3 regions of the Proteus penneri genome follow, and region 2 is predicted to be linked to each of the others. Evidence: predicted binding sites of a transcription regulator. Region 2 holds the regulator's gene; each other region holds the start of a gene.
The links. The regulator CRP, encoded in region 2, controls carbon source genes, mostly activating them, when cyclic AMP is high. The targets are predictions, from matches to a motif close to ATGTGANNNNNNTCACAT.
Positions count from the first base shown of each region.

Region 1: msrB (peptide-methionine (R)-S-oxide reductase MsrB) is a predicted target of CRP. The motif match lies at 1,499-1,516, and genes of this name have one in related genera.
Region 3: glpT (glycerol-3-phosphate transporter) is a predicted target of CRP. The motif match lies at 3,803-3,820, and genes of this name have one in related genera.

Region 1 covers NZ_CP059690.1:1,697,586-1,704,747, forward strand. The annotation lists gene pncA (bifunctional nicotinamidase/pyrazinamidase) at 1-461, shown strand, start outside; gene H1225_RS07735 (YeaC family protein) at 582-863, opposite strand; gene msrB (peptide-methionine (R)-S-oxide reductase MsrB) at 944-1,381, opposite strand; gene gapA (glyceraldehyde-3-phosphate dehydrogenase) at 1,725-2,720, shown strand; gene H1225_RS07750 (D-hexose-6-phosphate mutarotase) at 2,834-3,718, shown strand; gene H1225_RS07755 (MipA/OmpV family protein) at 3,806-4,558, opposite strand; gene hypF (carbamoyltransferase HypF) at 4,653-6,956, opposite strand; gene alr (alanine racemase) at 7,006-7,162, opposite strand, start outside.
Region 2 covers NZ_CP059690.1:3,191,643-3,198,804, reverse strand. The annotation lists gene H1225_RS14390 (aminodeoxychorismate synthase component II) at 161-736, shown strand; gene argD (bifunctional acetylornithine/succinyldiaminopimelate transaminase) at 854-2,068, shown strand; gene crp (cAMP-activated global transcriptional regulator CRP) at 2,164-2,796, opposite strand; gene H1225_RS14375 (OsmC family protein) at 3,110-3,517, shown strand; gene H1225_RS14370 (phosphoribulokinase) at 3,607-4,476, opposite strand; gene H1225_RS14365 (YheU family protein) at 4,542-4,763, opposite strand; gene H1225_RS14360 (hydrolase) at 4,760-5,740, opposite strand; gene H1225_RS14355 (LysE family translocator) at 5,840-6,445, shown strand; gene H1225_RS14350 (SIS domain-containing protein) at 7,159-7,162, shown strand, end outside.
Region 3 covers NZ_CP059690.1:35,139-42,300, reverse strand. The annotation lists gene glpC (anaerobic glycerol-3-phosphate dehydrogenase subunit GlpC) at 1-700, opposite strand, end outside; gene glpB (glycerol-3-phosphate dehydrogenase subunit GlpB) at 697-2,004, opposite strand; gene glpA (anaerobic glycerol-3-phosphate dehydrogenase subunit A) at 1,994-3,652, opposite strand; gene glpT (glycerol-3-phosphate transporter) at 4,033-5,385, shown strand; gene glpQ (glycerophosphodiester phosphodiesterase) at 5,521-6,600, shown strand; gene H1225_RS00160 (LemA family protein) at 6,793-7,162, shown strand, end outside.

The DNA of each region.
Region 1 (7,162 bases), 1.5 Mb from region 2:
CTGAAAATTCAGGTACTGTTGTGGGAGAAATCGGTACACTTAATGGATTACCACAAGTTTGGTGGCCAGTTCATTGCGTACAACATTCTTATGGTGCTGCATTTCACCCTGAATTAAACCAAGCCTTAATTAATCATATTATTTATAAAGGGCAAAATCCCCTTATTGATAGTTATAGTGCTTTTTTTGATAACGACCATGAATATCAAACCGGCTTACACACACTTTTACAGACGCTCAATATAAAACATCTTTATATTTTAGGAATTGCTACGGATTACTGTGTCAAATTTACAGTGCTAGATGCGCTGTTATTAGGATATCAGGTCTCAGTCATTACAGACGGTTGTCGCGGTGTAAATATTCAAAATGACGATAGCGAAAAAGCACTGGAAGAGATGCGAGTGAAGGGTGCAATATTAATTGATTCAGCTCATTGGCTTAATCGTAATAATCAGTAGTTCAGTAGTTCAGTAGTTTCTTTATTTTTTATCTCATAAAATGAAAAAGGAGATACTATTAACCAACTTGGTTAATAAATATCCCCTTTTTATCTCTGTTCTATTCATTTAACACATTTTTTAGTCATCATCTATTGGCGTTAACGTTGCTAAACGTTCAGATTGAAACTGAGCTTTTAATTCTTGTTTGCTCTTCATGGTAATTTGTCCATTAGTGCCTACTGTCATATGCTCAGGTGTGTGGTTATTTTTCGCCTGCCATAATAAAACAATCTGCATACAATGCTCTTTTTGTTCAGCTGTCAATGCAACGCCATCAGGCCATTTACCTAGTTCAACTGCGGTTGAAATACGCTGATATATTTCGGGTGTTACCATCGAAATAAGTTCATTAACTTCCATTGATTGCTCCATAAGCTAAATAATCACTTGAAATAGCTGAATCGTTTTTTCAGTTGTTGTTATTTTGTTAACTCGCTAAATTAACCAGCTTGTTTTTCGCCTGTTTCACTATTCGTAAATGAAAGAGATGCTGAATTAACACAATAACGCTCCCCTGTTGGGGCAGGACCATCATTAAAAACATGACCTAAATGTGCATCACATTGTTGGCAACGGATCTCCGTTCTTTTCATATTATGAGAAAAATCATCAATATAGCGAATTGCACTATCACTAACAGGTTGATAAAAGCTAGGCCAACCACATCCTGCATCAAATTTGGTATCTGAATAAAACAAGGGAGCAGAACAACATAAACAGTGATAAATTCCTGTTTCGCGATTGTGTAATAATTTACCACTAAATGGGGGCTCTGTACCTTGTTGTTGCGTCACATAACGTTGCATTTCGTTGAGTGTTGATAAATCAAGGTGATTGTTATTACTTGAAATATTCACTTTCTTTTCATTATCTGCCATATAGACCTCTTGCCCAGAAAAATGCTTTTTAAAACAACAGTGAATAATAACAAAGATTTAACAACAAATCTGAAAAATATAGTCTAAAATCACTAAGAGTAATCTTTAGTTTTTGAAATGTGATGAGTTTCACATAACAGAGCAAAGGTAACTTCATTTATCGGCATTGATCCCGATAATACACAGCGTAACATTTGTCTAAAACGACCAATCTTTAAGCGAAAAGTGTTTTTTTAATTGATTTTTTGCAATTATTGACACGATTCCGCTTGACGATTGGCGCGGTTTTGGTAACTTTAGAATCAACTTTTTAATTCACTAAATTAAAGCTGGTGGAATACATATGACTATCAAAGTAGGTATTAATGGTTTTGGTCGTATCGGCCGCATCGTTTTCCGTGCTGCTCAAGAACGTTCAGATATCGAAATCGTAGGTATTAACGATCTGTTAGACGCAGACTACATGGCATACATGCTGAAATACGATTCAACTCATGGCCGTTTCAACGGTACTGTTGAAGTAAAAGATGGCCACCTCGTTGTTAATGGTAAAACCATCCGCGTAACTTCAGAAAAAGATCCAGCAAATCTGAAATGGAACGAAGTCGGTGCTGACGTTGTTGCAGAAGCAACTGGTCTGTTCTTAACTGATGAAACTGCTCGTAAACACATCCAAGCTGGTGCGAAAAAAGTTGTTCTGACTGGTCCATCAAAAGACAGCACTCCAATGTTCGTTATGGGCGTAAACCATAAATCATACGCAGGCCAAGACATCGTTTCTAACGCATCTTGTACTACTAACTGCTTAGCGCCTTTAGCTAAAGTTATCAACGACAACTTCGGTATCGTTGAAGGTCTGATGACTACTGTTCACGCAACAACTGCAACTCAACGTACTGTTGATGGCCCATCTTCAAAAGACTGGCGTGGTGGTCGTGGTGCTTCTCAAAACATCATCCCATCATCAACTGGTGCAGCTAAAGCTGTAGGTAAAGTTATTCCTGAGCTGAACGGCAAATTGACTGGTATGTCTTTCCGTGTTCCTACTCCTAACGTTTCTGTTGTTGACCTGACTGCACGTCTGGAAAAACCAGCAACTTACGCTCAAATCTGTGACGCTATCAAAGCAGCAGCTGAAGGCGAACTAAAAGGCGTTCTGGGTTACACTGAAGATGCAGTTGTTTCAACAGACTTCAATGGTGAAGTTCTGACTTCAGTATTTGATGCTAAAGCAGGTATCGCTCTGAACGATAACTTTGTTAAATTAGTTGCTTGGTACGATAACGAAGTTGGTTATTCAAACAAAGTTCTGGATCTGATTTCTCACATCTCTAAATAATTAGAGTTTAGAAAGTCACGATTTCTTTTAGAGCCACCTTTCGGTGGCTCTTTTATTTTCTAGCCAGTCAGTTTATTGTATTGAAATAGTCAGTGACATAAGGTCATAAGATAATGAATGAGAAAATTTTTTCTTTGCCGATTATTGAACAAATATCACCTTACTTAAGTCGTCGGCAATTAGGCGAGCTTTCTATCCTTGTTATTTCACACCCTAAAGTACGCGCAGCTATCAGTCTTCAAGGCGCGCATTTAATTGCTTGGCAACCCGCACAAGAACATCCTGTGTTTTGGGTAAGCGAAGCTTCTCTCTTCACTCCTGGCGTTGCCATTCGTGGCGGTATTCCTATTTGCTGGCCTTGGTTTGCTTCAGCAGGTACACCAAGTCATGGATTTGCGCGAATTATTCCTTGGGAATTTAGTGCCCATACAGAACAAGATGATGGTGTTCTCATCACTATGACATTAAAAGAGAGCCAGCAGACACAAAAATATTGGCCTCATCCCTTTACTGTTATTGCTCGTTTTAAATTAGGAGCAACCTGTGAGGTTGAATTAGAATCTTATGGTGATTATGAAGCGACAGCTGCCCTTCACTCTTATTTTAATGTGAGTGACATTGATAATGTATCTGTAACCGGCCTAGGAAGCCACTACATTGACACAGTGGCAGATAAAGAGGTTTACACTGATGAAACCTCATTGCGCTTTAATGGGCGCACTGACAGGCTTTATACCGAGCCTGAGGATTTTAACCTTATACATGATGATGGTTGGGATCGCACAATTGAAGTTCATCATTATCATCATAGTGATGTGGTTTGTTGGAACCCCGGCGCAGAGCTTGCAAGTTCAATGAAAGATATGAGTGCAGGTGGCTATCGTAAAATGGCTTGTGTAGAAACTGCTCGTATTCACCAACCATTAAAACCAGATAACGTTCATCCTGGTCGTTTATCTCTAGTAGTTCGTGTTCGTAAAGATATAGCCGAAAAATAAATTATTACTGGTATATTACACAATAAAAAAGCTTCGAGTTTAATCGAAGCTTTTTTATCATTGCAAATCTTACTAAATTTTAGTGAGTTAGAATGTGTAAGTCACACCAGTCCACATAATTGCAGTCACAGATTTATTCACCATAGGACTGTCTTTCACTTCACTTGGTAAATGGTCAATACGTCCCATCGCAAAGAAATTCCATTTTTCTGCAAATTTATAGTTAGCAGAGATTTCAAAATAAGGTCTCCAACTATCATTTGGCGTATATTCTGCTAAACCACTGCGTTGTGATTCTGCGTGGCTAATTCCATAAGCATAACGGTTTTGCTTTTTGTTTTCCCAGACAACACCTGCACCTGGTTGTAAAGACCAGTTACCAAATTTGAAAGGATATAAATAAGCAGCGTCAGCAATAATACCGTTACTTTTACCTAGCATATCACCCGATACAATTGCTCTTAAGCTACCCCATGATTCATGATGTTTATAAGTAAAGCCACCCATCATTGTGTCACGACGACGATTCAATTTTTTCATTTGCTCGTCGTCACTATCGCTTGGTTTATAAGCTTGAGGGTAATAGTGTAAATCAACAGAAAGTTGATCTTTAGGGGTGTTCCACAAGTAATACCCTGCGGCTAATGTCGCAAAATAGAAATTTTCTGATTGGTAGTTAACTTGTGGCACGGGTAATAAATAATCTTTTGATTTAGCCCCTTTATAAGGCGTGACTTGCGCTAAGACCGAGCCACCAATTGACCATTCTCCAGCAAATGCTGCTGGTGCGCTAAGTCCTGCAATAACGGCTAAAGAAATGATAATCTTCTTATTACTCACGATGATTTTCCATATTGTCATTAATAAAGTAGCAACCAAAAACCAATTTCAGTCACAATTAACTAAAACCGATATTATTTTACCTATAATTATTTTAGTTTTGCACTAGATGTGTAGCAATCAGTGCTTGCCCTAATGCAATACCACCGTCTCCAACGGGTAACATCATAGGGGTTAGTACTTTTTTATTGTTTAATTTTTTCTTAAACATATGTTTGAGTAATGTGTTATTTAACACACCACCCGTAAGTACAACAGTATCAATCTGATGTTCATCGGCATATTGCAATGCGATATTGCCTAAACTTTCAGCTAATAAATAATGAAATAGCCATGCCTTTTCACTAACATTAAGCTTTATACTTTCCCATTGCGACCAAAAAACGCCCAAATCAAGCACACTATTTTTTACAGGCATCAAATGCCCATATCGCTCAATTATTTCTGACTGTTTTTCTTTATGACATGCTAATGCAGCAGTTTGTAGATAACAGGCTGCTTCACCTTCCCAGCTTATTTCTTTAGGAGCTAATCCTAATGATGCCGAAACTGCATCAAAAAAACGGCCACAAGAAGAAGCTTTAGGTGAGTTTAAGCCACGTTCTAATGCCTTATTTAATATATGTAAATCATGGTTAGGCATCATTTGGGTGATAACACTACCTTGCCAATTCTTAGAAAAAGTAGCTAAATGTGCGAACCAGTTTCGCCAAGGTTGAATAGAGGCAAGATTACCTCCGGGCATCGCAACAGCAGGAAGTCCACCAATCCGCTCTGATCTTTTATAGTCCACCAGCAGACATTCTCCTCCCCATAACGTACCATCTTGCCCAAAACCTAATCCATCAAGAGCAATACCAATGACCGCACCTTGTCGCTGGGTATGACCATGTTCAGCAAGGCAAGAAACAATATGTGCATGATGATGAGAGACTTCAATAACAGGAATATTTTGCTCTTGAGCAAACTGCTTACCCAACTGATGGCTGATGTAGTTAGGATGTGCATCTATTGCAATAGCTTTAGGTGTAAACCGATAAATCTGTTGGAAAAGAGTCAACGATTTTACCAACTGTTGTCTCACGCTTAAATCATCAAGATCTCCTAAATGAGGCCCCATAATCGCTTGATGTTGGCGTAATAAACAAAATACATTTTTGAGATCGCCCCCCATGGCAAGCACTGAGGGTTGTGGTTCAAAATCGTCAGGTAATGAAATAGCATCAGGAACATAACCACGAGAGCGTCTGATCATAACGCTCTGTTTACCCTCAATGCGAACTAATGAATCATCAGCCCTTTGTATGATTTCTCTGTTATGCATTAAGAATAAGTCTGCAATGTCTTTCAATTGCGTTAAGGCCTCTTCGTTACTTAATGCCGGTGTATGACCAGAAGCATTTCCTGATGTCATAACAAGAGGAATATTCGTACCACGCGCTAATAAATGTTGTAAAGGATTGGCTGGCAACATTACCCCTATTTCAGTTAATCCTGGCGCAATAAGATCTGCAAGTTTAGGGGTAACAGTTTTAGGAACTAATACAATTGGGGCAGCAGTGCTTTGTAATGTTTGAATAGCTGTTGGAAGAAAATCTGGATCTTGCTTATTTGCTTTGATTTGATCAATACCTGTGATCATCACAGCTAATGGCTTCGCAGGTCGGTATTTGCGTTCACGCAATAATGCAACACTCTCATTATTACGTGCATCACACACTAAATGAAAACCACCAATACCTTTAACTGCAATAATCTTTCCAGCAAGTAACGCTTCACAGGCTTGAGTTAATGCATGCTCTTTTGTCGCTAATTCTTTACCCTGATTATCTGCAAGCCAGATATGGGGGCCGCATACAGGACATGCATTAGGCTGAGCATGAAACCGTCTATCGGCAGGATCTTCATATTCGCGTTTACATTCAGGACAGAATGGAAATTCAGCCATTGAAGTAAAAGGCCTGTCATAAGGCATTTTTTTTATGATAGTAAAACGAGGACCGCAATGTGTGCAGTTAATAAATGGATAATGATAACGACGATTTTGTGGATCAAACAATTCATCAATACAAGCTTGGCAAGTCGTTGCATCTGGAACAACTTGTGTATCCATTTCGCCACCACCGCTTTTTACAATAATAAACTCAGTAGGTAGCTGCTCCCATTGATAGGGTGATTCTTCTATACGTTCAATGTGTGCTAATGGTGGGCACTCTGCTTTTAATGCTTCTATAAAGAGTGAATTTTTAGGGGAAAGCGTTAAATGTACTAATACACCCAAACTATCATTGCTTACTTGCCCTAATAAACCAAAACGATGGGCTAATTGCCAAACAAATGGGCGGAACCCAACGCCTTGAACCTTTCCTTTCACACGCAATGTAATGCCGTTACTCATAGGATCACCAAATCAAAATAAATTTAAGCTTATTCTAGTTTAGTGATTATCAACAACTTTCATTTAGATCAGAAAAAGTGGAATTAGGTAAATTTATCATCACTTCGACAGTTACTCTTGGTGCTATTGCACACAGTAATTCATAACCAATAGTGCCACATGCTGTTGCAACATCATCAACAGGAAGTTCTTCCCCCCATAATTCA
Region 2 (7,162 bases):
AGGTTTTCTTGCTTACTATTCATATTTTATACCTGTGCTATGATAATCGGCTTTGTTGTACCCAAGTCGGTTAAACAACGAGCTATTTTGGCAAATCTACACTCGCTTTAAAATAGTAATAAAATAGATAATGATAAGAAAATCAGTCGGATAGGCTAATATGCTGTTACTTATTGATAATTACGACTCGTTTACTTACAACCTCTATCAGTATTTCTGTGAATTGGGTGCTGAGGTTGTTGTTAAGCGTAACGATGAGATCGGACTTAAAGAGATAGAAAAGATGATGCCAGCACATCTAGTGATCTCGCCAGGACCTTGTACTCCTGATGAAGCTGGGATCTCTCTTGAGGCTATACAGCGGTTTGCCGGTGAAATTCCTATTCTTGGCGTTTGTCTTGGACATCAAGCAATAGGGCAAGCTTTTGGTGCGTCGGTTGTCAGAGCGCGAGAAGTGATGCATGGTAAAAATTCATTAATACATCATAATCAACAAGGTGTTTTTAAAGGACTTAATCGACCTTTAAGTGTGACGCGTTACCACTCTTTAGTGATTGATGCGACAACATTGCCTGTACCTTTTGAAGTGACGGCATGGAGCCAGCATGATGGAAATGTTGATGAAATTATGGGAATTCGTCATCGTACTCTGCCAATTGAAGGAGTTCAATTTCACCCTGAAAGTATTTTAAGTGAACAAGGACATGAGCTGTTAAATAATTTCCTTAAATATTAAATGGATAGCATTTAAATAGCGAAATAACGTCTTTTTATACAAAACCACATTTGATTTTTTATTCATATTTAGTGATTATATTTTCATATTGAACATGAATAACGATCAGGTGGGGTAATGACAACGCAAAGCATTAACAGGGCAACTTACGATCAAGTAATGTTGCCAATTTATTCACCCGCAGAATTTATTCCTGTAAAAGGGGTGGGGAGTCGTGTTTGGGATCAGCAAGGAAAATCGTATATTGATTTTGCTGGTGGTATTGCTGTTTTAGCATTGGGGCATGCTCATCCGGCTCTAAACCAAGCCTTGAAAGAACAAAGTGAAAAACTTTGGCATGTTAGTAATATTTTTACTAATGAACCTGCATTATGTTTAGCTCAAAAATTAATAGATAACACATTTGCAGAACGTGTCTTTTTTGCCAATTCAGGCGCAGAAGCGAATGAAGCAGCATTTAAATTGGCTCGCCATTATGCCATCACTCGCCATAGTCCTTATAAAACTAAAATTATTGCTTTTCACCATGCATTTCATGGTAGAACGTTGTTTACAGTATCTGTTGGTGGACAACCTAAATATGCCGATGGATTTGGCCCAAAACCTGCCGATATCGTACATGTTCCTTTTAATGATTTAGATGCTGTTAAAGCAGTAATAGATGATCACACTTGCGCCATTGTTTTAGAGCCAGTTCAAGGTGAAGGTGGCGTAACAGCTGCAACATCTGAGTTTATGAGAGGGTTACGTGCATTGTGTGATAAGCACCAAGCTCTGCTTGTTCTTGATGAAGTACAGACAGGTATGGGCCGTACAGGTAAGCTCTTCGCCTATATGAACTATGATGTGACACCTGATATTATTACCACTGCAAAAGCGCTAGGAAGTGGTTTTCCACTCAGTGCGATGTTAACAACAGATGAAATAGCTTCTGTAATGGGCGTAGGGACTCATGGCACAACTTATGGTGGTAATCCATTAGCTTGTGCAGTGGGCAATGTCGCATTTGATTTGATTAATACACCTGAAGTACTTGAGGGGGTTGAAAAGCGCTATCAATGGATTGTAGATGAGCTGGCGGTAATCAATCAAACGTACAATGTCTTTTCGCAAATCCGTGGGCAAGGTTTACTGATTGGTGCGCAATTGGCACCACAATATGAAGGTAAAGCCAAAGAGTTACTCGGCCTTGCTGCCAAACATGGTTTAATGATGTTAAACGCAGGAGCGAATGTGATGCGTTTTACACCATCATTAATTATTACTCAAGAAGAGCTACAAGAAGGAATGGCGGCATTAAAAGCGGCTATTGCGGAGTTTGTAAAAGGGTAGGCATTATTATAAACCCCATCGCAAGAATGGGGTTTATACAGATTTGTTATCAATAGCCCTTTGTATCGGGCTATTGTTTGTTCGGGCTGGGAAACTTAGCGAGTCCCGTAAACGACGATAGTTTTACCGTGTGCAGAGATCAGATTTTGATCTTCTAACATTTTCAGAATACGGCCTACAGTTTCGCGTGAACAACCAACGATTTGACCGATTTCCTGACGTGTAATTTTAATTTGCATGCCATCAGGATGCGTCATTGCATCGGGTTGTTTTGCTAAGTTTAATAAGGTTTGTGCAATACGACCTGTTACATCTAAGAAAGCAAGGTTGCCTACTTTTTCTGATGTCGTTTGTAATCTGTTCGCCATTTGAGCAGAAAGGCGCATCAGAATATCAGGGTTAACCTGAATTAATTGGCGGAATTTTTTATAGGAAATTTCTGCTACTTCACAGGCTGTTTTTGCTCTAACCCATGCACTACGTTCTTGATCTTCTTCAAATAATCCAAGTTCACCGATGAAATCCCCCTGATTTAGGTAGGAGAGGATCATTTCTTTTCCTTCTTCATCTTTAATAAGAACAGCCACGGAACCTTTAACAATATAATAAAGTGTTTCCGCTTTCTCACCTTGGTGGATCAGCGTGCTCTTGGATGGATATTTGTGAATATGGCAGTGTGACAAAAACCATTCAAGAGTCGGGTCTGTTTGCGGCTTGCCGAGAACCATTCGCGTTATCCTCTGTACGTTAAATGCAGCCTTTCAAAACGGATAGGCTCCCTTTTGAGACAGCGTGCTTAAAAATCCTATCTTGACCTATTAACTTCCTGAGAACACGGTAAGTTAATATGGAGTAGATTATAATAAATGAGAAAATAATGCATTGATCTTAACCACTATCATCAAGCAGATATTGTTTTTAACACAATTAGTGCATTAAGTCTCGTTTTACGCAGTCAGCATAATAAACCTATTTGCTAATTGCTAGTTGAATTATGAGAATGTACTCTTTTAGTTTCTGTCATCTTTAGGGGGAAAATAAATGGAAGCGAGAGTTAAGTGGGTTGAAGATTTATCTTTTGTCGGCGAATCTTCATCTGGCCATCAAATTATGATGGATGGGAATTCAGGAGATAAAGCCCCAAGCCCAATGGAAATGGTATTAATTGCTGCGGGTGGGTGTAGCGCTATTGATGTTGTAAGCATTTTACGAAAAGGTCGTCACCAAGTGACTGATTGTGAAGTAAAATTAACATCAGAACGACGCGAAGAAGCTCCTCGTTTATTTACTGATATCAATTTACATTTTATTGTTTCAGGTAAGGAATTAACGGATAAAATCGTAGAACGAGCTGTTCAATTATCTGCAGAAAAATATTGTTCTGTTTCTTTAATGTTAGGAAAAGCAGCCAATATTACGCATTCATTTGAAATAAAAAACGCTGACTAAATTTGATATTTTAAAATAAAGTTTAATTTGAAAAATAATATCCCTTAATTAATGGGATATTATTTTTATAGAGATAATTTTTATTTTGGTTAACTTATCTTTTCGCCATTTAATAATTTTTTGACTAATGGCGCCATAATTAATTCCATCGCTAATCCTAATTTCCCTCCCGGTACAACAATTGTGTTTATTGTCGACATAAATGAGCCATGCAGCATCGCAAGTAAATAGGGAAAATCAATATCGGTTAAGCCTCGAAAACGAATAACAATAAAGCTTTCATCAAGAGTGGGAATTGCTTTGGCAGAAAAAGGGTTTGAAGTATCAACAGTTGGGACTCGTTGGAAATTAATGTGAGTGCGCGAGAATTGAGGAATAATGTAGCTAATATAATCATCCATTGAGCGTACAACCGAATCTCTTACCGCTTCTTGCGAGTGTCCCCTTTCAGTGGTGTCTCTAATAAGCTTTTGTATCCACTCTAGGTTTACGATAGGAACAACTCCGACTAATAAATCAACATGTTGAGCTACATTATGTTCGTTAGTAACAACGCCACCATGTAATCCTTCATAAAAGAGAACATCAGTATTATTGGCTAAGGGTTCCCAAGGGGTAAATGTTCCTGGTAATTGATTGTAAGGTGTTGCTTCATCATAAGAGTGTAGATATTTGCGGGATTGACCTTGTCCTGTATCACTATATTGACTTAATGTCTTGCTCAGTAGGCTAAAATCATTTGCTTCAGGGCCAAAATAACTGATATGTCTACCTTGTTCTCTCGCTTTCCTTATCGCCATATCCATTTCGGGACGGGTATAGCGATGGAAACTATCTCCATCAATTAATGCGGCATTTGCATTGAGTTGTTGGAATATTTTACGAAAAGCTTGGCTTGTTGTGGTAGTTCCTGCACCACTCGAGCCAGTCACTGCGATGATAGGATGCTTGATTGACATAGGTTATCCTTTTGCTAAATAAGGTTGGCCCTTATTGATGGCGATGCATTGTTTGCTTTGAATAACTAACCAGAGCGAAACTGCGATGCTGGCATAATATTAACGCTCTCATGAAGTTCAGACCAAACCAACACGACCTCACCCGATTTAAGTTGTTTTTTTACGTCGGCGACTTTTTGTTCAAGCGTTTTCTCTTGGATACCATAATCAGTGCCTTCTCGTAAAACAAAACTTTCAATAAGATTATCAAGTGTCTCTGCGGAAAGCTCATTCCAAGGAATTATCATTGGGTTTTCTCCAAATAAGCGGATAACCAGTCAGGTATTCGGCTTTCAAGCCACATCACAGGTTTTGAGAGTTTTCCACCAACAAATCCCACATGCCCACCAAATTCTGTAAGTTGATATTCAATGTTGTTGGGGAGTGTTCTGACATCAGGAATAACATCCGCAGACATAAATGGATCATCTTTAGCATGAATGATAAGTGTAGTTTTCTTTATTTTATTTAATAAAGGTAATGCACTGCATTGGCGATAATAATCTAACGCATCTTTAAATCCGTGAATTTTAGATGTAATAAGATCGTCAAACTGGCGTAGTTTTTTGATGGATTTTATCGTTAATAAGCTGATTGGTAAGGATTCTGGATAACGAATAAGTTTTCGTGTTGCGTTATTTTTGAGTTCTTTTAACAGATACCATTGATAAAAACGAGAAAAGCCATGTTCAATTTTTGTTGAGCAAGGTTCTAGCATTAATGGTGCAGAGACAATAACGGCTGCATCTACAACGGCATTTTCGCCACTTTCTGCAAGATAATAGGCAAGCATATTTCCACCAAGAGAATAGCCAACCGCGGCTGTTGGTTGTTCACCAAATTCCTTTTTCAACCAATTTAAGAAGTAGCGAGCATCTTCCGTTTCACCTGAGTGATAAATACGGTTTTGTCTATTGGGTTCACCACTACATCCTCTAAAGTGCATCACAACGCCTAGCCAGCCTCTCTCTTTTGCTGCGGTTAACATGCCGTGAGCATAAGGACTATTAAATCCGCCTTCTAAGCCATGAAAGATGACTAAGCGCGGTTTATTGAGTGCTGTTGTCGGATCTTCACTCCACGCTAAATCAACAAAATCGTTATCTGGAAGATTGAGTCGTTGCCAATGTGGCGTCAGTTGTGGCGTCCTACGTATAATTCTCGGTAAGAGTGTCTGTAAATGTGGATTTTTAGCCCAACGCATTGGATTAAAGTATTGAGACATATTTTCCGTCTATCAAAATGAATTAACACTTGTTTGCTAAATAACATACTGCTATTTTCGGTGAAAATAAAACGCCTGTCACATTTTTGAGTCTTTATCATGACAATTAGCCTTATTTTTTCCTTAACTATTTTCCTGTTTATTGCCGCGATAACACCTGGACCAAACAACTTACTGCTTACCTCATCAGGGGCAAATGTAGGCTTCAAAGGCTCGTTAAAACTAATGGCCGGCATTATGCTAGGTATGCAATGCGTTTTATTGAGCTCTGCATTTGGTGTTGCCACTTTATTGATAATTTATCCTGCTCTGCATGTCGGATTGAAGATAGTTGGGAGTGCGTATTTGCTTTGGCTTGCTTGGAAAACCGCAGCATCATCTTATCAGCGTTTAGATATTCCAGCAAAAACCTTGCAGGCAGTAAGTTGGTTTCAGGGTGGATTATTGCAATTTCTAAATCCAAAAGCGTGGATGATGGGATTAGGTGCAGTAGGAAGCTTCAGTTTATCGGGCGATGCTTATTTTAGCTCGGTTATTACTATTAGTATTGTTATGGTCATTGTTAATTTCGTTGCGGGTATTGTTTGGATATTAGGCGGAACATTAATTAGCCTATTTTTACAAAGCCGACGCGCTTGGTTTATTTTCAATATCTCAATGGGATTATTAACGGCGCTCTGTGTGCCGTTGATCTGGATAGAATAAGTTAATAAAATAATTTAAAATCAATAACTAATAAACCTTTTTTGATGTAAATGATGTTTTTTTAAGATTGGTTGAAATGATATCTTTTGATATGTGTTAAAAAAAGAGTATTTCTCTATAAAAAGAGCGATCTACGATCGCCCACTGACACAATTATTCATGTTAAAATACTACTTTATATAAATAGATGACTCATTTTTAGTCGCTATACAGATCGTTATTATTTAACGACTTGATTTTTTATTTTTCATTCTTTACATCATTAAAATGAAAAAATAACTATTTTATAGAGAATTATTTATTCTTTTTTGGTGGTTTTCTTTTAAAATATTTTATATTACGTTTACGTTTTTTAATTGTTGTTAACTTAATGAAACTATTTGAAAATAATAAATAATTAAATGTAAATAGAATAAGCCTATATCGTCCTATTGACCTAAAAGAATAAATTATTATTTAAAACAAAGAAGAAAGTAAATTAAGTATTATAAAAGCTGGGTTCGATAAACATAGATTGGATTGAAAAGATAATTATAAAACTATTATAAAAATAAGTATTCTAATAATAAGGTAATTTCCCCTATACTTTATGATTGTTTATTTTCTATTTTTAATTGATTTTATTCTGAAAATTTAATTTTTTAGGTAGTAAACGCTGTACTAAGAACTATTCCAGATATAATTATATAGAACTCGAAGTGGATATTGTCATTATGC
Region 3 (7,162 bases), 820 kb from region 2:
CAACAATTTTTTCTGTTAGCGATTCAAGGTTTACAGCAGCTTGTTTTTTAGCTTGTTTAACAAAACCATTCGCAATTAATGCAACACCACAGCATTTTTCGCGTTTTAATAACTGAACACCAATCTCCATTTTGTTGAATACCTTAACTAAATCTTTCCCTAATTGGGGGTGGTTATAGTTAGCGTAACAACCATGGAAGAAAGCAACTTGATCTTTAAAACGCGCCTGCTCTTCAACCTGTTTTTTCATCCATGTTCTAAATGTACCAAAAGAGTATTTTGGTAATTCGCGACGATGGTCAATTTTAAGTGCTTTATCTAAGATCTTACGTACAGGTTTTAGCCCTGTGATCGTATTGACTATCGGCGCCATTGGCGTTGATAGTGTTCCCATTAAATCCGTATGACTTAAAATAGCATCACGAAGTTTTGGCGTTTTTGTATTGTAGTTCAATTTCGCACGTGAAATGATGTCACCAATCTTCACATCTGACGGACAAGCAACTTCACAACGCTTACAGTTAGTGCAATATTTCAATGCTTCATCATAAAGCATTGGATCTTTCAGGCGTAAACGCTCACCATCAGGGCCGGCTTGTTTAGGGCCAGGATAAAGTGGATTTACTTTTGCAACTGGGCAATAAGTCGTACAAACAGTACACTTAATGCACGCTTCAAAGCTGTTATCATGTAAACTCATTGTGCTGCCTCCACAACCGCAGATGTGGTCTGTTCTGATTTATTGTGCTGTAAAATTTGTTGTGCTGCATACAGTGCGCTGATCATTGAAACACCTGCGCCACAACCTTCATTAAGAGGGTCAAACCCACCTAATACAGCACCTACAGCGTAAACATTCTCTAAGACTTCACCATATTTCATCGGTCTTAATTGGTTATCTGTATCCACACCAAATCGCATATAAGGCTGTTTTGCAAAGACATTCACTTGTGTCCACTCATTGCGTGGTAATGTCTCTAGCAAATCAAGTTCCATCAAAGGTTCATAGACACGATCAAATTCCGCAATTAATCCATTATTGAAGAAACTGCCCGTTGCCAATACAACATGTTCACTACGAATAGGAATATCAGTATGGTTTCGAGTATGAACACCTGTAACTTTATTACCAATTAAATCAACTTGTTCCGCACGATCGCCCGGCATAATTAAACCGCCTGCTTTTTGGAAGCGCAGTTTTAATGCTTGATGTAAACGAATGCCTAATAGTGATGGTGGCAATGTCGGTAATAAACAGATAGGTTTACCTACCAGTTGTTCAAGTAACGTCACCGGCTCTTCAGCATCCAAACCAATACATGCGGGTAAAATAATCGCTTCAACACTATTATCGATATGCTTTTTCAGCTCTTCTGCTAACGCTTTAGTGTTTTCAGGCTTATCTAAATAGCGCGCAATATTGACTGCTCTAAATTCACTTGGATTATCACGCAATCTATCTAATAACGGTAAGTGGATATGATAAGGAATCGCTTCAACATCTTGCTCATTCAACGTATTGCTTGCAAATTGTGGCTGAAAATCTAAAAAGCCTTCAATTCCAACAACAGCTAACTTTTTCCATGGCAACGCTTGGTCAATTCCATGAGTTGGTACACGTTTTGGACTCATCCAACTCATACGTGAGCGCCCAACTGGTGTAATACGATAATGGTTTTCATCACCATTACCTTGATATTCAAGATCTTTAGTCGTTGATAATAATGCTTGAGCCTGTTCAATTAAGGTTGAAACTTGCGATTCACCCATGCGGCTATAAGGATGTTTCGGAGCAAGCTCAGACAATGCTGCCAACGCTTTTTTAGGTTGGGTCACTAATGAACCATCAGGAAGATGAGTTAATAGATCTAGCGAACCTGATGAAAAATGTAGTGCGCTTTGACCATTACTAATAATTGCGCAAGACTTACCTGCTTCAGCAAGACGAATACCTGCGGTTAAACCTGCAAGTCCGCTACCTATAATGATGACGTCAAATTTCATTATCTGCCTCCGCTGAAGTTGCTTTTTCAATCATATCAGCATCTAAACCACATAAACCTTGGTAAACCCAACTGGTGAATTCACTCTCACGTAACGCATTACCCCAAGCAATTGGTCGAATACCTTTCCAACGCTCATTTAAGAAATGGGCAAGCTGTTGCTCTGACTCGTGAGGAGTCGTGACTTGTAAACGGTTTAATAAACCTGCAGCACGGCAAGCACAAAGCTCACCTTGGCATGTTCCCATGCCCACGCGAGTACGGCGACGTAAATCAAGTAAGTTATTGACAGTTAAAGAGTTAACAGCATAACGAACTTCTCCTGCGGTAACAGCTTCACATTCACAGACTAAGCTCTTATCACTACGCTCATTACTCAATAATTTATTGGCTAAATCACCGTGGCGATAAACCGCAGAACCACGGATTGGTGCAGGTAATGAAACAACACTACGTAATGCTTGCTCTGCGGATTGACGGGAGCCAGGTAATGCCTCTTCTGCAGTGGTACATTTAGCAGAGACATTTAATTTCTCACAGATTTTATCTGTTGCCCATTCGGCCATTAAACGGTAAGTCATTAATTTACCGCCAGTAATGGTAATAAAGCCTTCTAATCCATCACGTTGAGCATGATCGAGTAACACAATACCACGGCTCACATTACGGCCGGATGGATCATCATCACTTGCCACTAAAGGACGTACACCAGCATAAGCACGTAGAATTCGAGTTTGAGCCAGTTTTGGCGCTAACATTGACCCTTCACGAATAAGAATATCGACTTCTTCAGGAGTGACATACATATTGTCGATTTCATCGTAAGGTACACGTGTTGAAGTTGTACCAATTAATGAAATTGTATCGCCAGGCACTAAAATATCGGCATCTGCAGGTTTACGACAACGGTTGATCACCATATTGTTAATGCGATGACCCAAAATCAGTAATGCCCCTTTTGCTGGGAACATTCGAACTTTTAATTCACCGTATTCAGCAATTTTTTGTCCCCAAATCCCCCCCGCATTCGCCACAATTTGTGCGCGAATTTCATACAGTTTTTTCGCTTGATGATCGTAAACTTTGACACCTTTAACACGGTCACCTTCACGAATAAGCCCAACAACTTCATGATAAGTCAGGACTTGTGCACCATGTTCACGGGCATCTAACATATTTGCAGCGGTTAAACGGAAAGGATCGACAGTACCATCTGGTACTTTAACTGCACCGATTAAATTCGGGTTAACAGAGGGCTCTAAGCGAATAGCTTCTTCGGGTGAAATCGCTTGAGCATCAATACCTGCCGCTTGGCAAGATTGAATAAAGGTCTGTTGAAACTCTAAAGAATCGTCAGGAAGGGTAATAAAAAGGCCATCCGTTTTTTCAACACAGTGACGAGCGACCCGTTTTAAAATCATGTTTTCTTCAATACACTCACGCGCTGACTCTGGGTCTGTTACTGCATAACGCGCACCACTGTGTAACAATCCATGATTTCGACCGGTTGCACCGGTTGCAATATCATGTCTTTCTAGCAGGACGCAACGTAATCCACGGCGTGCACAGTCTCTTGCCATGCCCGCACCGGTTGCTCCCCCGCCAATAATAATGACATCAGTTTCTGTCACTGGTGAACCGCTCATCATAGAGATGCCCTCTCACATTACATTCAGCAAACGCTTATTTATTCTTTAGCGTTAATTATAGTGTATAAGATACACAAAAAATGTGGTTAATGTTTGATAATGAGCAAAAACGAAAGAGAAACGCTCACGAGTGAAAAATTAAAACCACATATGTGATACCAATCACAAATTATTTAACAAAAAGTATTTGATAAAGTTAACATATCACTCAAAATTGCACATCTTGAAAAATTATTCGACAACTGAGTAATACCTCACAGTAAATTTGATTGTATAAGTTTACTATTAAGTTCGTTAAAGAAAATTTTTTGATAACTTCGTTGTTCGTTTTGTCATTATTTAATATCAACATATTAAAATAAAAGCCATCGGAGGCTAATATGTTAAGTCTATTTAGACCTGCGCCACATAAAGCGCGTTTGCCAAAAGAGCAGATAGATCCCGTCTATCGTCGTCTGCGTTGGCAGATCTTTATGGGGATTTTCTTTGGTTACGCTGCTTATTATTTAGTAAGAAAAAACTTTGCGTTAGCAATGCCTTATCTTGTAGAAGAAGGTTTCTCTAAAGGTGACCTAGGTTTTGCTTTATCAGGGATCTCGATTGCTTACGGTTTCTCTAAGTTTATCATGGGCTCATTCTCTGACCGAGCTAACCCGCGTTATTTCTTACCTGCAGGTCTTATTTTAGCATCCGCAGTGATGCTAATTATGGGCTTTGTGCCATGGGCAACTTCGAGCATTATGATCATGTTCGTTCTGTTGTTCCTTTGCGGTTGGTTCCAAGGTATGGGTTGGCCTCCTTGTGGACGTACTATGGTGCACTGGTGGTCACAGAAAGAACGTGGCGGTATCGTTTCGATTTGGAACTGTGCGCATAACGTCGGTGGTGGCTTACCTCCATTACTGTTCTTATTAGGTATGGCGTGGTTTAACGACTGGAAAGCAGCGTTATATATGCCAGCATTTGCAGCAATCTTAGTGGCTATGATTGCGTTTGCATTAATGCGTGATACCCCACAATCTTGTGGTCTTCCACCAATTGAAGAATACAAAAACGACTATCCACCTGATTATAAAGAAACTGACGAACAAGAACTGACTGCAAAAGAAATCTTTATGAAGTATGTGTTCCCTAACAAACTTCTGTGGATGATTGCAATTGCAAACGTGTTCGTTTACTTACTGCGTTACGGCGTGCTGGACTGGTCACCAACTTATCTGCGTGAAGTAAAAGACTTCGCAATGGATAAATCATCATGGGCTTACTTCTTATACGAATACGCTGGTATTCCGGGCACACTACTGTGTGGTTGGATGTCGGATAAAGTGTTCCGAGGTAACCGTGGTGCAACAGGTGTGTTCTTCATGACCTTAGTTACTATCGCAACTATCGTATTCTGGATGAACCCAGCGGGTAACCCGAATGTTGATATGGCGTGTATGTTAATCATCGGTTTCTTAATCTACGGCCCTGTTATGTTGATTGGTCTGCATGCTCTTGAGCTTGCACCGAAAAAAGCAGCAGGTACAGCAGCAGGCTTTACCGGTCTATTCGGTTACTTAGGTGGTTCTGTTGCGGCAAGTGCTATCGTGGGTTACACCGTTGACTACTTCGGCTGGGATGGTGGCTTTATGGTCATGATCGGCGGTAGTGCACTGTCTGTTGTGTTATTACTTATCGTGATGGTTACTGAAACCAAACACAAACGTGAAATGCTTCAGAAGTACGAATAATCGTTAACTGATTATTTATGAAATTAGTTAAATCTCATCTCTAAAAACCAAGCCACATCAACTGTTTTGATGTGGCTTTTTTATTGCCAACTGTACATAACTTTATTGTACGTAGAATTAAAATGGAGCAGCTTTATGAGTACATCTTTTAGAATAAAACCGTTAGTTGCAGGCGTTCTTTTAACTCTATCTTTAAGTGCAATCGCACAAGCGGCGAGTGATAAGGTCGTTATCGCCCACCGTGGTGCAAGTGGTTATTTGCCTGAACATACGCTTCCTGCCAAAGCATTAGCTTATGCCCAAGGCGCAGATTATCTTGAGCAAGACTTAGTGATGACCAAAGACAACGAATTAGTTGTTTTACATGACCACTATCTTGATCGTGTAACAGATGTGGCTGATCGTTATCCTGATAGAGCAAGAAAAGATGGCCGTTACTACGCTATCGACTTTACGCTTGAGGAAATTAAAGGACTGAAATTTACTGAAGGTTTTGACATTGTTGACGGTAAAAAAGTCCAAAGTTACCCAAACCGCTTCCCTATGGGTAAATCGGATTTTCGTGTACATACTTTCCAAGAGGAAATTGAATTTATCCAAGGCCTAAACAAATCAACAGGCCAAGATATTGGTATTTACCCTGAAATTAAAGCACCTTGGTTCCATGAACAAGAAGGCAAAGACATTACCACCAAAGTACTGGAAGTGCTTAAACAGTACGGTTATACGAAAAAAACCGACAATGTTTATCTACAATCATTCGATGCTAACGACCTAAAACGCATCAAAACAGAATTGATGCCAAAAATGGGCATGGACTTAAAACTCGTTCAGTTAATTGCTTATACCGACTGGAATGAGACCTATGAGAAACAGCCTGACGGTACATGGACAAACTACAGCTATGAGTGGATGTTTAAGCCAGGTGCAATGAAAGAGATTGCCACTTATGCTGATGGAATTGGTCCTGATTACCACATGTTAGTCGAAGAGAACTCGACGCCAGAAAAAATCACATTAACCGGTATGGCGGCTGATGCTCACGCCAACAAACTCACCATTCATCCATTTACTGTTCGTATTGATAAACTGCCTAAATATGCAAAAGATGGTGATCAACTATATGACATTATTTATAACCAAGCCGGTGCTGAAGGTGTCTTTACAGACTTCCCTGATTTAGGCGTTAAGTTCTTACAAAAACAAGCTAAATAATTCAAAGTTCAGCTTGAAGTGTAACGAGTATCCTACCTTTTTTTAAAAGGGTAGGATCTTTGCGCCCTTTCTGATTGTATATTTTTCCATCTTTCTTTAACTTATTCTCACAATTTTATTAAAAAATCATAATCACTTTTTAATTTAACTATCATTATTTAATTTATTAAATATTTAAAGGAAGGGATCACAATGACAATAATGGCTATTATTTTACTTGTTCTTATCGTTCTATTTATCGGTTGGGGAATTTCAACTTACAATCGACTTATTGCGGCGCGCAATCAAGTAAGCAATCAATTTGCGAATATTGACGTTATTTTAAAACAAAGAGCTGACCAAATTCCTCAATTGATGACGATAGCTGAAAAAGCAATGGAACACGAAAAAAGTGTATTTATTGCATTAAGTGACGCAAGACAACGCTATTTTAAAGCACAAAATATTAATGAAAAAATCAGCGCATCAAACGAAATGAATACCGCTTTACGGGGTATGATTGCCCTTGCTGAAAATTATCCAACATTAATTTCAGGTGAACAATTAGCACTACTTCAAACAG